One region of the Providencia sp. PROV003 genome, then DNA from elsewhere that is predicted to be linked to it. Evidence: predicted binding sites of a transcription regulator. Region 1 holds the regulator's gene; the other holds the start of a gene.
The links. The regulator PhoB, encoded in region 1, activates phosphate uptake and scavenging genes when phosphate is short. The targets are predictions, from matches to a motif close to CTGTCATAAAACTGNCNNAT.

Region 1 (5,044 bases):
GAGTGCTGTTGGTTGTTTTTTTGTAATTGCTGAGTTTCATGTGCGAGCGTTTGTTGTTTTTGAGTTAAATTAGCCCGTTTGTCGGCTAATTCAAAGACAAACTGGCTCTGTTGTTTCCAACTACCTATTTGCGTATGAATGTCGGCATCTTTATGTTTTTCTTCTAAAAATATATGCAACTGCGCTAATTCTTGGGTTGCGCTTTGAATATGATTTTGTGCTTCAATGACTTGTTGTTGCTTCAGCGTAAAAGAAGCCTGCTGCTCTGTTATTTGTTTAGTAGATTCAACCTGTTGCTGCTTTAATTGCGCAATTTGATTGTCAAGTGGGCGAACAATTTCCTCAATGAGTTGGTGCTGTTGTTTCGTGAAATTAATATGTTGCTGATAATCATTTTGGGCTTGTATTAATTTTTGTTGAACAGGGGTTCGTTCACCTTGTTTTATCGTTAAGGCATTATGCAGACGAGTTTGTTTCTCCATTTGTTCAGTGAGTAGTTGCTGTTGGCGCTCGATATCTTGCCATAAGGGGCGAAGAAGCTCTGCTGGGCTATTGTCAGCTAATTTTTTCAATTGGGGTTGTGCATTCTCTAGCGCCAACTCAGCATTTTTTAATTCGCTGTCTAATGATTGCATTCGTTGAGTGAGCTGATGGAATTGCTTCCACCAATTAATGGCTTGCTGGTGGTGGTCACGCTTTTGTTTGAGTTGCGTTTCTTGTTGTAATAGCCCTGTTTGTTTTTCTAGCAGTGATTGATGTTCAGATTCGCTAAGTAAATTAATAGCTTGAGCTTTAGCTTTCAGTAGGTCTAAATCAATTTTGGCTTGCTTATGTTGATTAAAAATATATATCGAGATTTGGCTATAGATTTCAGTGCCAGTAATTTCTTCGAGTAAGTCGGCTCGTTCTTTTTCAGATGCGTTTAAAAAGGCGGCAAAATCCCCTTGGGAGAGCAATATAGATTTAGTAAAGCGTTCATAATCTAGGCCTGTAATTTGGGCGATTAAATCTTTTATTTCAGTTATTTTTACTGTCAGTATTTGGTTGTCAGCAACGGTAGCGAGTTCTGCTTTTGGTTGTTGTAGATTCCCATCGGGTTTGCCTCCTGCCCGCCGTTGGCTCCAAAAGGCACGATAAGCTTTGCCTTTTACCTCAAACTCGACCTCTGTTAGGCACTCTCCAGTATGACGGGTCATTAGCTCATTTTGTGAGTTAGAAATGGTCTTTAAGCGAGGAGTTCGATGGTATAAAGCTAAGCAAATTGCATCAAGTAGGGTGGTTTTACCTGCACCTGTTGCGCCGGTGATCGCAAATAACCCATTGCTAGCAAAAGGCTCTTGGGTAAAGTCGATTTTCCATTCACCTTTGAGGGAGTTAATATTTTTTAGGCGTAAACTTAAAATTTTCATATTGCTCCTTGCTACTCTTGGCGTAATGCGTCGTAAGATTGTTTAAATAGTTGGATAAGACGCTGCTCACGTTCAGGGTCGTCTAATTCCCCTTCAGCCAGACGACGTAAGAAAACGTCCTCGACACTGAGTTCACTCAGAGTTTCATTAGCTAAAGTGGTTGATTGCCCTTGTCGTAGTTTACGAGCGCGACGTAGCAAAACAATTTCAACGGGTAGGTTGTGTGTTAGAGATTCAATACGTTGTTGAATATCAGCAAGGTAATCTTGGGAAGCGACCTCGATATCTAGCCAAACGGGCTTATCGCCTTGGTAATTTCCCCATGCTTCGAGTTGTTTTTCTATGTCTTTTAATGACCCTTTAATGCTTTGCAGTGGTTGAATAATAGGGATTTCTAGTTGTGTGATTTGAGTGAGTTTAGCGCCATTGAATTCGACCAAACAAATACTTTTTTGCTGGGATGTCTCATCAAAACTTAGTGCGATGGGGGAACCACAGTAACGAATATGTTGGTTCCCGCCAATAACCTGAGGGCGATGAATATGCCCAAGAGCGATATAATCTGCGGGGGGAAATGCCCCTGATGGGAAAGCATCTAAAGTACCGATATAAATATCACGAACAGAATCCGTTAAAGCGGCACCGACAACGGTTAGGTGCCCTGTTGCGATAATAGGAAGATCTAACCCCATTGTTGTACGCTGTTCAAGGGCTAGTTGATAACTGACTTGGTAATGGTTATGGATCGCTGTTTGCAATGATTGTTGTTTTTCTTCAATACTTTGCCCCGCAATACTTAGTTGAATATCGCGTGGTCGCAGAAATGGAATTGCACACACTAAAGCGGCTGGCTGTGACTGTTTATCGCACAAGGTAATAACATTGGGTTCACTACTTGAAGTTATAACGTGAGTATTAAGATAGCTAAGCAATGCGCTAGACTCATTGAGCACAGAGACGGAATCGTGGTTGCCACTTAATATCACTAATTGGCACCCTGTTTTTTGCAAATTAACAATAAACTTATTGTATAACTCACGTGCATAGCTTGGTGGGGAGCCTGTATCAAAAATATCGCCAGCAACAATGATGGCATCAACTTGGTATAATTCGACTTGTTCAACGAGCCAATTTAAGAAGTGTTGGTGCTCAGGCGCACGGCTTTTGGTAAAAAAGTACTGACCAAGGTGCCAGTCAGAAGTATGAATAATGCGCATGAGTAATCAATTCCTATCATCATTAAGAGCTATGAATATTCTACAAATCAGTATACCTGATCCCGCTAATTCATAGGGGAAAGTCAATTAATTTCTCATCTATTGCGGAAATATTTCACTTAGATGACATTTAACCGCTAAAATATAGAGGAATGTGTACTATATAGATTGATATTCATAATTCTGTCATAAAAGTGACGCATAATGCGTTCACATTAAAAATGTCTTCTTAGTTTACAGGAACAATCATGGCAAGACGCATTCTAGTTGTTGAAGATGAAGCGCCCATCCGAGAAATGGTTTGTTTTGTGTTAGAACAGAATGGTTTTCAGCCTATTGAAGCTGATGATTATGACAGTGCCATCGCTCAGATGGTCGACCCTTTACCTGATTTAGTATTACTTGATTGGATGATCCCCGGTGGTTCTGGTATCCAAGTGATTAAACACATGAAGCGTGATAGCGCCACGCGTGATGTTCCAGTCATGATGTTGACGGCTCGGGGAGAAGAGGAAGATCGCGTAAAAGGTTTAGAAGTTGGCGCTGATGACTATTTGATTAAGCCGTTTTCCCCAAAAGAATTAATTGCCCGAGTGAAGGCGATTTTACGTCGCATTTCACCAATGGCAACAGAAGATATTATTGAAATGAATGGGTTAACGCTAGATCCAACTTCCCATCGTGTGACCAGTAATGAGACGCCTATTGATATGGGGCCGACAGAGTATAAGCTCTTACATTTCTTTATGACCCACCCAGAGCGTGTATATAGCCGTGAACAGTTATTGAATTATGTCTGGGGGGCTAATGTGTATGTGGAAGATAGAACTGTAGATGTGCATATTCGGCGTTTGCGAAAAGCGTTGGAAATTGGTGGGCATGATAAAATGGTTCAAACTGTGCGCGGTACAGGTTATCGTTTCTCGGTTCGTTATTGAAAACTACCTAAAGAGAGGCATGCGTGCTTGAACGCTTATCCATTAAACAGCTGATTTTAGGGCTGTTTTTATTTATCTTACCAGCACTGATATTATCAGTTTTTATTGGCCACTTACCTTGGCTATTGGTGATATCACTGCTGGCCGCGCTGGTTTGGCATGGGTATAATTTATTAAAACTTTCCTATTGGCTCTGGTTAGATAAAAGTATGCTGCCACCGGAAGGGCGTGGAGGTTGGGAGCCTATCTTTTACGGTATCTACCAGATGCAGCAACGTAACCGTAAGCGCCGTCGTGAATTAGGCCAATTAATTAAACGTTTTCGAAGTGGTGCTGAATCCTTACCTGATGCGGTAGTCATGATGACAACCGAAGGGACGATTTTTTGGTGTAATCGTCACGCCCAAGCTTTACTGGGTTTTCGCTGGCCAGAAGATAATGGCCAACATATTTTTAATTTGTTGCGTTACCCTGATTTTAGCCGTTATTTTTCCATTAAAAATTACGAGCAAGCGCTAACTATTGAGCTTAATAGTGGTGAGATTGTTGAGTTTCGTATCTTACCTTATACCGAAGGGCAGCTATTGATGGTGGCACGAGATGTCACAGAAAAACGCCGTTTGGAAAAGGCTCGTAGGGATTTTTTTGCGAATGTAAGCCATGAATTACGTACTCCTCTTACCGTTATTCAGGGTTATCTTGAAGTGATGGATGACCAAGAAGGGGTACCTGCAGTTAATAAAAAAGCCTTGCATGTTATGCAAGAGCAAACTCAGCGGATGGATAATTTAGTTAAGCAACTGTTGCAGTTATCCCGTATTGAAATTGCCCCACAAATCAACCTTGATGAACAAGTTAATATCCCATTGATTCTCAAAATGATTGAGCAAGAAGCTCTGAGTTTAAGTCAGGGGCGTCATCAGTTTGTGTTTAATATTGATGAAAAACTGCGGGTTCATGGCAATGAAGAGCAGTTACGTAGCGCGGTTGCAAACTTAGTGTATAACGCAATAAGTCATACACCGGAAGGGTCAAAGATTTGGGTTGATTGGCAAAGAAATTATAGTGGTGCACGTTTTAGCGTGAGGGACAATGGTCCAGGTATCCCTGCAGAACATATTCCACGCCTCACTGAGCGGTTTTATCGGGTAGATAAAGCGCGTTCACGGCAAGGTGGCGGTGGGACAGGTCTTGGGTTAGCTATCGTCAAACATGCGGTTCAACATCATAGTAGCCAATTAGTGGTGACTAGCCAGATTGGTAAAGGGAGTGAATTTTCATTTACTTTACCAACGGTGTTAATTGTTGATGATAAAAACCTTAAAAAGTCATAAATAATTCCACTTTATTAATAGAATCAAAATATTAATAAAGTGGATTCTTTTTATTAATCGATTGATTAATTCTATTAATTCATTTTTTTTATATTTTATCCCACCAACTGTTCATTTTGAAAAAATATATCCTGAAAATTATCGAA
Region 2 (5,044 bases), 660 kb from region 1:
TGCAGAGGTGATACTATTACCTGGCATAAATAATGACACGCTATCTAGTTGATAAGTATTACCAATCACGAATGTCACCGCCATGGTTTCACCCAATGCGCGGCCTAGACCTAACATCACCCCCCCAATTACCCCATTACGGGTATAAGGCAGAACGATGTTCCAGATCACTTCCCATGTAGTACAGCCAATACCATAAGCTGACTCTTTCATCATCACAGGAGTTTGTTCAAATACATCGCGCATAACAGACGCAATGTAAGGAATAATCATAATCGCGAGGATGATCCCCGCAGCTAAAATACCGATACCGAATGCTGGGCCTGAGAATAACTCACCAACAATCGGAATACTCGACATCACATTCCCCACTGGTTCTTGGAAATATTCCGCAAACAACGGCGCAAAGACGAATAACCCCCACATCCCATAAACAATACTTGGGATAGCAGCAAGGAGTTCAATTGCAATACCTAGAGGCCGTTTTAACCAGTTAGGTGCAAGCTCAGTTAAAAATAAGGCGATACCAAAACTCACGGGTACCGCAATGATCAGAGCAATTAACGATGTCACAATCGTGCCATAAATAGGCACAAGCGCACCGAACTCTTCCGCTGGAGCATCCCACTCTTTGGTCCATAAAAACGAAAAACCAAATTTTTGCATACTTGGCCAAGATGCAAAAATAAGGGAGATAATAATACCCCCAAGCATTAATAAAGTGATTAGCGCGGCAATCTTTACCAATGCACCAAAAATCACATCACCTGATTTGCTAGGAGCTTTAAATGCCGTTGTTTTTTCGGCCATGCGCTTTGTTCTCATTCCACACCTACTTGCTTACGTAGGATTTAATTTACTTCATTTAGAAAGCGGATGTTAGATCCTCTAACATCCGCCTGCCACTGCCAACCCGAGGTTCACTTAGAAAAGTGCTTTACCTTGGCTATCTTTTACTTCTGTTTTCCATGCTGCGCGAACAGCTGTCACCACTTCTTCAGGTAAAATTGCGTAGTCTAATGCTTCCGCTTGCTTACCACCTTTCTCATAGGCCCAGTTAAAGAAGTCGAGCGTTGCTTTGCCCTTTTCAGCATTAGCTTGCTCTTTGTGTACTAAAATAAAAGTTGTCGATGTGATTGGCCATGCATTGGCACCATCACGGTTCGTGAGGTCTTGAGCAAAAGATTTAGACCAATCAACTTTTTTCGCTGCTGCGCTGAAACTTTCACCTGTTGGCGAGACTGCTTCGCCATCCGCAGATATCAGTTTAGTATAAGCAAGATTATTCTGTTTTGCGTAAGCATATTCCACATAACCAATAGAACCTGGCAGACGCTGAACAAATGCTGCAACGCCATCGTTACCTTTACCACCTACGCTATTTTTTGGCCAGTTAACTGTTGAACCCGCACCAATATCTGATTTCCAGCTTGCACTAACTTTCGCTAAGTAGCTAGTGAATACGAAAGTGGTACCTGAGCCATCAGAACGTCTGACGACTGCGATAGTTTGGTCTGGTAGGCTAACATTTGGGTTTAACTTAGCAATAGCAGGGTCATTCCACTTAGTAATTTTACCTAAATAGATATCCCCTAAAGTGTTGCCATCTAAAGTCAGTTGCCCTGACTCAATGCCTTTTACGTTGACAGCCAGGACAACACCGCCAATGACTGTTGGGAACTGGAATAAACCATCTTTTTTCAGTTTTTCGTCAGTTAATGGCGCATCAGAGGCACCGAAATCAACGGTTTTTGCATTAATTTGTTTGACACCACCAGAAGAGCCAATCCCCTGATAGTTTACTTTATTACCTGTTTCTTTCTGATAAGAGTCTGCCCACTTTGCATAAACAGGAGCGGGGAAAGTCGCGCCAGCTCCGGTCAGGCTGGTAGCAGCAAAAGAAGACATTGCGGTCAAAGATAAAGTTGCTGCCATTACGCTTGCTAAGGTGGTACGCGTCATTTTCATAATCCCTCCGGGGATGTATAGAAACAATCAAGTATAAAATTGTTGGGTGTATGTCACGGTAGGAAAAATAGGACAATTTAGTTACGACAACATGTCGTTTTTATGACAGTTTTATGACAATTGCTGATTTTTTCGCTGGCGAGAAAACAAAATCGAAGAAAAATACAATTTTACAACTTAAGATTCAATTAGTTATAAAAACAAAACTTCAAAACTAATATCAAAAAGAAAAATGACAGACTGTCATAAAAGCGAAAAATATTTTTATCCTGCAACTATAAAATAATACTCAAAATAATTTGTGTTGCAGCTAGGCGGCCAGAGAGGATATCTCGGGGAGCATACATAAGTATGTGACCCGAGTAGCCGAACGCAGCCAACAACGCTGCGGCGCAAAGTGTGAAGAGTAAAGGAATAGCGCTAAATAGTTCCAGTTGTAGGTAGCCCCTAAAAAAGAGAGCCTCTTTTTCCTACTTGATACAAATAATACTCAAAACAATTTGTGTTGCAGCTAGGCGGCCAGAGAGGATATCTCGGGGAGCATACATAAGTATGTGACCCGAGTAGCCGAACGCAGCCAACAACGCTGCGGCGCAAAGTGTGAAGAGTATTTAGTCTTCTTTCTCTTTAAGGGGAAGCAAAGCCCTAATCGCAAACCCACCGCGCTCACTCTTATGGATTTCAATGCTCCCTTCATGGGCATCGACAATCCGGCGAATAATCGCCAAGCCTAAACCAGTCCCTTTATTACTACGTGCTTTTTCGCCTTGTACAAAGGGTTGGAATAACCGGTGAATATCTTCTTCTTTGATACCTACACCATCATCTTCCACTTGGAACCAAACAGAATCTTCCGTTTTACCACTACTTACTTTAATCCAGCCATTACCATAACGATATGCGTTGACAATCATATTCGTGATAGCGCGTTTGATAGCTAACGGGTTACCATTTACTATCATTGAGCCCGGCTCCAGCGCTGTTTCGATTTCACCGATCACATTGCTTTCTGAATTGACCGCTTCCATAAGGATTGAATTAAGGTCGCAGAATTCCATATCCATTTCTTGCCCTGTTTTCAGGTAGGACATAAATTGACCGATGATCGCATCACACTCTTCAATATCTTTATTGATAGACTCCGCAAGGTAGCTATCTTCTGGGCTCATCATTTCTGTTGCTAAACGAATACGAGTTAATGGCGTTCTTAAATCATGGCTAACCCCTGCCATTAAAACAGTTCGGTCGTTTTCTAGCGTTTTGATTCCAGCGGCCATATGGTTAAAGGAACGAATTGCCGCCCTTACCTCAGTCGCGCCTTTTTCTTGCATGGGCGGTAAAATAACCCCTTTTCCAACCTCACCAGCATGGTATTCCAACTCAAGCAACGGCTTGTTCTGATAACGAATATACAGCCACACTCCGGCAAAAATTGTCAGGAAAATAGTCAGTGTATAACGGAAAACGAGGGAAAATTGATTTTGACCTATCTCAGTCAAGGGGACTCGCACCCAGATATCAGGTGCGAGGTAAGATGTCAGCCACAAAATCGGATATTCACGGCCTAATTCGAGGTGAACATTTGCCTTACCACCTAAATAATCCGACATGTGTTCGCTTAAAAAATCATACTCTTTCGCCCAATTCAACCCTTCTTCCATTGCAGCTGAATGAGCGTAAAAGGTAATACCTAATTCATTATAGATTTTTTTACGTAACGCGGGGGATACCCGCACCGAGGTCCCATCCTGTAGAACCATTTTCTCTGTCATCAACGTCCTAACTTCATAAGCCAGTACTTTGTTAAACTGTTGTAAGCTAGGCATCACAACAAAATTCAACACGACCATATAGCTGGTCACTAGGCTTGCGAATAACAACGCAACGAACAAAAATAACGAGCGAGAAAATGTACTACGTCGTGAGAACCTCAGTCGCTTCATGCTTTACTTCCATCTGGAACAAACACATAACCCAAGCCCCAAACTGTTTGAATATAGCGTGGATGGGCAGGGTCTTCTTCAACCATACGGCGTAAACGTGAAATTTGAACATCGATAGAACGTTCCATCGCACTGTATTCACGGCCTCGCGCTAAGCTCATTAACTTGTCACGAGATAATGGTTCCCTTGGATAAGAAACCAACACTTTTAATACCGCAAATTCACCACTAGTTAATGGCATATTTTCATCACCTTGGAACATTTCACGAGTTCCAAGATTTAACTTAAATTTACCAAATGTAATGACAGCATCATCTTGAGATGGCGCTCCCGGTAGTTCATTTGCTTGGCGACGAAGTACCGCACGGATACGAGCCAGTAATTCGCGTGGATTGAAAGGTTTTGGAATATAGTCATCAGCACCAATTTCTAAACCAACAATGCGGTCAACCTCTTCACCTTTCGCGGTAACCATAATAATAGGGATTGGGTTATTTTGACTGCGTAAACGACGACAAATTGATAACCCATCTTCACCCGGTAGCATTAAATCTAATACTATCAGATGAATTGATTCCCTCGTCAGGATTCTGTCCATTTGTTCAGCGTTTGCGGCACTTCTTACCTGAAAGCCTTGCTCTGTGAGGTAACGCTCTAGCAGTGCACGTAAACGCATATCATCATCGACGACAAGAACCTTATAACTTTCCTGCATTTTGTAGCCCTCAAGATGTGCATCTTTCAAATTATTTTTTTAATCAAAGTAAGCAAAAAAATATTAATGCCTACTAATTTACCACTAACATAGGATTTAATGAATCATTTTACACTTCAGATGCTTAGTGGACGATAACTTATTTCTAATATGAAATAGGTTACTTGCCCTCCTGGAGTATTTACTATTATCTCATCATCAACTCGTTTACCAATCAGGGCTCGCGCCACGGGAGAGTCGATTGAAATCCATTGTTTTGTAGGGTTAAACTCATCAGCCCCGACTATCCGGAATATTCTGATATTTTCATTTTCATCTTCAAGTTTAACCCAAGCACCAAAAAAGACACGGCCTTCTTGCCGAGGGTCAGGTTCGATTATCCTTAGTTGATCCAATCTTTTAGATAAAAACCGGATA

Region 2: the regulator PhoB is predicted to act here: its motif matches at 2,069-2,088, upstream of pstS (phosphate ABC transporter substrate-binding protein PstS).

Annotation. Positions count from the first base shown of each region.
Region 1 covers NZ_CP096369.1:4,465,389-4,470,432, reverse strand. Annotated here, with positions in the region: gene M1F14_RS20495 (SbcC/MukB-like Walker B domain-containing protein) at 1-1,409, opposite strand, end outside; gene sbcD (exonuclease subunit SbcD) at 1,421-2,626, opposite strand; gene phoB (phosphate regulon transcriptional regulator PhoB) at 2,875-3,564, shown strand; gene phoR (phosphate regulon sensor histidine kinase PhoR) at 3,588-4,898, shown strand.
Region 2 covers NZ_CP096369.1:452,403-457,446, forward strand. Annotated here, with positions in the region: gene pstC (phosphate ABC transporter permease PstC) at 1-810, opposite strand, end outside; gene pstS (phosphate ABC transporter substrate-binding protein PstS) at 925-1,968, opposite strand; gene envZ (two-component system sensor histidine kinase EnvZ) at 2,580-3,911, opposite strand; gene ompR (two-component system response regulator OmpR) at 3,908-4,627, opposite strand; gene greB (transcription elongation factor GreB) at 4,744-5,044, opposite strand, start outside.